DNA from 2 places in the Sporosarcina sp. NPDC096371 genome. Region 2 is predicted to be linked to the other one. Evidence: riboswitches for the same ligand, from Rfam matches in the RefSeq annotation. Region 2 holds a riboswitch; the other holds the start of a gene.
What was found. Region 2 has a riboswitch for cyclic di-GMP ahead of ACIQ0H_RS15145 (NPCBM/NEW2 domain-containing protein). Riboswitches for the same ligand answer to the same signal wherever they lie in the genome.

Region 1 (3,507 bases), on a different contig from region 2:
CAAATTTGATTTCTTCTGCAGAAACACTTGCCATTGGTAGCACGGCCATTACTGCCAGAAGGGCTATCAAGGTTATAACGCGATTTAATACTTTAAACATGGTGTTTCCTCCTTTTATCTAAATAGAATTAATTAAATGCCGATAACACCTTGGCGTTATTGCACAATATAGGAATACGTCGGGAAACCCAACATAATTCTTTTGTTATTGATTTGATAGAAATCATACTTTTACAATTTAAATTGCTGGATGGCTACTTCCAATTCATTTGACATCCTAGCTAACTCTTGAGAAACCGCGGAAACCTCTTCCATTGAGGCACTCATTTCTTCAGAGGATGCCGCGACGTTTTGGGAATAATTATTTACTTCAATACTCGTTTTTGAAACCTCTTCTATGTGAACGACAACTTCTGCAATATGATTTTTCATGTTTTCCATTGCTATGCTGGCCTCGGATATTTTTGTTGTACCAGTGAGAATGGAATCCATAATTTCTCCAAATGCTTTCCCGCTTTCATTCACGAGTTTCATTCCCTCTTTAGCCGAACTTACGCCTAGATTGACAAGAACCATTGAATCTTCAATTCCATCATTAATATCGTGAATGATCTCATTGATCTGCAATGCCGAGTTGCTGGATTGCTCCGCAAGTTTTCGAACTTCATCTGCCACTACTGCGAATCCTTTTCCATGTTCACCAGCTCTTGCAGCTTCAATTGCAGCATTCAAAGCTAATAAATTCGTTTGCTCTGAAATAGACTGTATCATCAAGCTGATTTGTCTAATTTCATTTGATTTTTCATTTAACATGCTAATTTTCTCAGCGGAAGAGCTCACGTTTTTATCAATTTCACTCATCTGACTTACCGTTTGTTCAACGACTTCACTACCTTGTTTGGCAGTTTCCGTTGAATAATGGATGGAATCTTTTACGTTGCCCATACTCACTGTCACATCATCAACACGATTAAACACTTCATTGATAATACCTACAGCGTTTTTCATAGCAGCATCCTGGTCATCCGCTCCAGTAGCAACCAATTGGATTGACTCGGATATTTCGCTGGAGGCTGATTGATTTTCAATCGAAGACGCTGCTAGCTCCTCAGATGTCGCAGATAATTGTTGAGATTCATGCGCAATTTTTCGCATTGTTTCTTTTAAACTATTAGACATCGTATTGAAATTCTCGCCCATATCCCCTATTTCATCATTCACTTTTACCGTGACTTGTTGAGTCAAATCACCATTTGACATCGCTAAAGACAAATCACTAATGCTTTTAATTCTCTTTGTTATACGTAAACTTACAAAAATAGATGCGATGACAGCAAGAATAGCAAAAATCCCACCTATAATGAACAGCATCGTTCGTATGAAAGTCGCCGTACTTAAAATTTCGTCCTTCTTAATGACAGCAATATACTTCCAGCCATCTATTTCTGAAGTAATTGTGTTCAATACATAGTCTTCTCCATTTAGCTCAGTTTCAAATGGGCCGTCTTTGCTTAAATCCGTTAATGCCGGAACGTTAAGTTCGGAAATTGGTTGGAAGTTCAATTCAGGATTTTTTGGATGTGCAAGGATTGTTCCATCTTCTTGCGCAAGAATGACATAACCATCTTTACCGATACTGATTTCCTTAATAATATCTGTTAAGCCTTCCAAACTTACATCCAGGCCTAACACACCTGTTTGTTTTCCATCTTTTTCAATCGACACTACATTACTGACGATAATTCCCTCTATACCAGTTGCCTCATAGGCACTTGTTAATTTTACTTCTCCTGGTTCTGCAATAGCAGCGGTATACCAAGGACGGTCTCTAGCATCGAAACCAGCTGGCACGGGCCCCTCTGGATATTGAATATATCCTCCATCCGATGTACCCATATAAACATAAGGGGCCTTAGGATGACTATTACTAAATTGAGAAAACACATCAAAGATAGCTTTCTCCTTCTCACCATTTTTTGAAGGAGTCATATCAATTGAAGCTTCTCCCGCTATATCTTTATAAGATGTAATACTTGAATCCGCGTTTATAACGGCTGGGTCAGTTGCTAGTAAATTGACATTTTCCCTAATCGTTTCAAAGTATAACGAAATTCCATTGTCCACTTGTTTGATTTCTTTCTCACTAAAACTGATATAATCATCCTTGGTCTTTTGGCTAACTGTTATATTCACTAAAGCGCCAACAAATACAATCGGTACTACCGATAGCAATAAAGAGAAAACTAATAACTTTGCTTTGAACGAAAACCTTTTCTTATTCATTTTCACAATCTCCTTCCTTTAATAGTGCATCAAGCGCAAGATGCCTGATGCTTCAAAGATTTTAAATTATTAACTTCAAGAATCTCTTAATCCTTTCTAACTACGTTTTTTCGCCAAATTCAGTCCAGGTGGTTTTAAACACACAAAAAACTATTCTATTAAATATAGAATAGCCAAAGGATTTATATATATTAATCCGTAAATTTGGTAACCAGGCGATCATTGTTTAGATTGCAGGACTTTTGATTAATCCCTAAACTTTAGACCCTAAGCTTTGCGTCCTGCCTTTTCAGTACAGTTTGCCTTTAACTTCTATAGTTTTAAATTAAAAATTACGCTCACTTATAATCTCACGTAACTCTACAAACTTCAAGACTTATTGACCAGTTTCGACTTTTTACCTATGAAAAAAGAAGTATAATAACAGTTCGAAACTAGTGGTAAAGTAGTTTTTTATCCACTAGGCATAAATACTTATATAAGTAGAGTCAAAAATATGATTTCAAATTAGTAATTGATTGACCTTGGCGACATCATCCGGTATTAGGCTGATACGATCACTTTTATTAACTACATAAACTGAACTAAAGAATTCCACTAACAACGCTCGGCGCTTAAGGAGGGATTGAACTTCATCCTTCTCTGGAGATTAGCCGAAATTTACAAATTCAACCTATATACATCTATGCACAAAAAAAAGAATAGGACACTCACGCATCCTATTCCTTCGCTACATTATTCATTTGGAAACTTCGGTAAATAAATCATCGCCTTAAATAAATCACCATCCACTTGAACTAAAAACTTTCCATGCTGGATGTGAATAAGGCTTTCAGCAATCGACAACCCTAATCCACTACCTTGACTTGACCTAGATTCATCGCCTCGTGTAAAGCGTTCCATTAGCTCATCGACTGAAATATTTAATTCATATGCTGAAATATTTTTAAATGTCACGAGTACTTCATTCCCTAGATCTTCAACATCAATATATACCCTGGATGTTGGCTGTGCGTATTTAAAAATATTCGAAAATAAGTTTTCGATGGAGCGCCATAACAGTTTGCCATCAGCCTTCACATACACCTTTTCTGTTGGATGTGCAAACTTAACATCTAATGCCGACGCTTCAATCTTTCCACCCATTTCTCCTATTCCTTGCGTTAGTAATGATACGATGTCAATCCGCTCTAACTGAACAGGCATACTTCCACTTGACGCTTT
Region 2 (3,507 bases):
AATCGATTAAGAATGATTTAAACGCGTCAACGTCTGTATTTTCAGTGGCAAATGGGATTTTCTCGACACCTTCAAATCGTAATACCGGGGCTTTTCCTTGTTGTTCTTCTGTATAAGGGTTAATAATGTAAATACTTCCCCCAGGTGTCACTGCTTTGTTATACCAGCCATCTTTCGGTATTGCCGGTACAGTTATCTCATTTTTACCTGCTACTAGGTTGACATCTTTTCTCCAGCTGGACCAAGCACCTTCTTGTTGTGCAAATGATAACTTAGGTAATGGGCTTTTGCTTTCTGCATCCACATAGACAGTTACCTTATCACCTGGCTGGGCAGCAAATCCGGTTGGTTGAAGGTTATTACCAAAACCAAATTTCAAATTTTGCTTCACATGTTGCACCATATCCCCGTGCTGTTCTGCTTCAACAAGCGTTCCCTCAACCATTACTTCCCCATTTACGTTTGCTTTTGCTAAATCTAATAGATCTTTGAGATTAGATTTATACAAGGGATGCGTTTTTGCTTCATTTTCTAAAGCATTGATCTTTTCTATGCTGTTATACGCATCAACCACTTTACTCATTGTACCGTCTGTAAATAAGCCTTCTACTTTAGAAGAGACAGCATCTTCTTTATAAAACATTAACTCTGCTGCACTTGCCCAATCCTGATTTGCTTTTGTGAAAACAAATTTAATTCTCTTAAATTCTGTTGGTGCAAATTGGATTTCAACAAGATCTCCAGTGGATCCTTTATATTCTCCAGAGGAAACTAAACCAAAATCACCTTCCTCAGTAGTTGAACCATATATATCAAACTCTTGTGCAAAGCCTTTACCTTTTGCACTTGATTGTCTAGCAGCATAGACGATTCGATTTAATTGCGTCGTTTCATTGAAATGAACGACAATCTCATTTTTAAATTCAGCTTTATTCGGTTTACCAGTTTCCCAATGGGTCGCAAGATTTCCGTCTATTGCATACTCAAGAAAAGAACTTGCATATCTTCCGCCGTTCGTTGAGATAGACTTTATCGAGGATTCATCCATTTTAAATACCTGATTATAAGCATTTATGGCCTCATCTTTATATAAATCAAATTTACTAACCGTCGCCTTATTAGATTCGGCCCCCTCACTTTCCACACCGTTTTCCACTTCAATCTCACTTTGGAATTCATGCGCTAAAACAGTAACTGGGCCACTCAACATGTTGAAAAACAGAGCGGCGGATAGGACAATCGCCATCAATTTCGACATCATTTTTCCTCCTAATGAATTATTTTCCATAAAAATGCACAAAAAAACTACTCCTAAGAGTAGATTTGATTTATGTGAGGTAGCATTAAATAAACCTCACATAAACAAAAAGTATCAAGTACTCTTTGGCAACTGGCTGACATGGTTATTAACGTTAGTCCCTGTAGTTTTGCGTCCCTACATTTCCATAGGTTTGCCTATTTAGTTTTATTTGTTTTTCCAATATAACATAATACCCTATATTTACCTATGAATCATTTAGATCATGTTACATATAGGCTATCACAATCATAATAATGAAATATTTACCAAAAACCAACTCATAAACACTTAAAATAATGGCGAAAATCATAAACTTTTACAATAAGAGCTAACAAATAAAAATCCATTTTAGTCAATATGACTCACACATAGTTTGGTTCTTTTTTACCAAGCAGATTGGTCTTCATAATCATAAAACGCCCGGTACTCAACTGTGTCTTGAGTACCAGTCGTTTTATGTTCTTATAGTTGATGACCGTCAGTCACCCACAATGTTACGGGTTTTTCCAACAGACTTTTTACGATCATAAACTTCTAAACCAATATAAATAGCTAAAGGAAGAAGTATAAGTACGATCAATCCAATCGGGCTTCTCAAAAACTTTGCAATAAACCCGGCATTCGGGATAATGAACGCCTGTTTACCAATTAGATTTTCACCTTTTACCACTTCTTCATCTTTGACGTTATTATTGTCACCTTTCGTTACAAAACCGACCTCACCACTGTTATTGACCACTTCAATAACCCTATGCGTAATTAACTTACCGCCCGTTTCTTTGAAAGTGATCACATCGTCCACCTTCACTTCACCTGGGTCTACTTTTTTTGCAAAAAACATATCACCCGTCTCAAAGCTAGGATTCATACTATTTGATAACACAGTGAGCGGTTGATAGCCGAAGAAAGATGTTGGCTCATTTGTTTTTTTGAAAGATTGGTAAACAAACATTACAATTAACATAATCATAATCGCTATTATCAAACGAAAAACTACGGATAAACCCTTTCTTACAATACCCATCACTTATTCACTCTTTTCTAATTGGTTACATTTTTTATGTATGTAAGTTGCTTCAGTGGGGACCAAAACTCCCCTAAGCAATGAAAACTATCCCTAAAAATCCATGATTTTTAGGGATAGTCTTTTCATTTATGAATGGCTGTCCACTTCAACTTGTTTGTCGGGTGGTGTTATCTTATCGATATCACCTGGCTTTGTTATCTTGTCGATGTTTTCAGATCCCGTAGGCTTTTCAAGTTCTTCAGGCACTGTACCCTTATCTTTTTCGTCGGGTACTTCTGATTCTGGCTTATCCGGCTGCGCGTCATCTATCTCGGGTTCCTCTTCTGGCTCCACAGGGATGGTTTCCAGCAATAATGCTGGATCTACCGGAATCGTTAAGGACTCATTAATATAGTTTCGAAACCCCGTCAATTGCAAATTAATTTCTGTTGCATCCAGTGGAACTTGTTGTTGAATTACTTCAGAAAAGGTATCACCTGGGGCTAAATTAACGTCGTATTCTTCCAGTTGGATCGGAATGTCTACGTCGAATATATTTGTGACCTCCACATTAACCGAGACAACTCCGCCTGTCTCATAGGAGATAACTTCAGCTGTTTTGACCAGTAAATCTTCTGTTGTCGCATTTTCTAGTGAACCACTTGCATTTGTTTCACTCACAAACCACGCTGAAGTGTCGTATTTCCCCATGGCAAAGACAAGAAGGTAAACGGTAATTGAACTACTAATTAGCAGAAGGCCTTGTTTTCTCTTTGCCATAAATTCATCTCCCTCGCTCCATCGGCTTTATGAGTCTTTGTCCCAAAAAAGGTTATTCGTTTTCGTATTTCGCACCCTCATCTGTTTGTTTAGCCATTACGTTAAATGTCGCATCGTAAATTGCCCCTTGGTATTCATTGCCGGCATTTTCATCCAGCTTAATAGCGACCATAATGTCGATATATTGCCCTTCTTCCAATTGCCAAAAATCATCTTGGCTACCTTCTCCGAATACGATTTCACCTGACTTTACTTCTGCCTGAGATAACACATTACCAAGGATTTCTACCCCATATACATTGCTAGCAGTAGCGATAGAACGTTCATTTGTCGTTCCATTGAATAGGTTATCTAGCTTTATTTTAGAATCTTCATAGACGTCTTTGCTAGGTGTGATTGTATATTTCATAGCCATATAGCC

Region 1: it holds a riboswitch for cyclic di-GMP, as region 2 does, so the genes downstream of both, ACIQ0H_RS06580 (methyl-accepting chemotaxis protein) here and ACIQ0H_RS15145 (NPCBM/NEW2 domain-containing protein) in region 2, are expected to answer to the same signal.

Annotation. Positions count from the first base shown of each region.
Region 1 is NZ_JBIWFE010000002.1:131,245-134,751, reverse strand. It holds gene ACIQ0H_RS06585 (amidase family protein) at 1-100, opposite strand, end outside; gene ACIQ0H_RS06580 (methyl-accepting chemotaxis protein) at 232-2,283, opposite strand; cyclic di-GMP riboswitch class I at 2,487-2,597, opposite strand; gene ACIQ0H_RS06575 (HAMP domain-containing sensor histidine kinase) at 3,019-3,507, opposite strand, start outside.
Region 2 is NZ_JBIWFE010000005.1:264,673-268,179, reverse strand. It holds gene ACIQ0H_RS15145 (NPCBM/NEW2 domain-containing protein) at 1-1,258, opposite strand, end outside; cyclic di-GMP riboswitch class I at 1,383-1,466, opposite strand; gene ACIQ0H_RS15140 (signal peptidase I) at 1,779-2,324, opposite strand; gene ACIQ0H_RS15135 (hypothetical protein) at 2,454-3,086, opposite strand; gene ACIQ0H_RS15130 (hypothetical protein) at 3,139-3,507, opposite strand, start outside.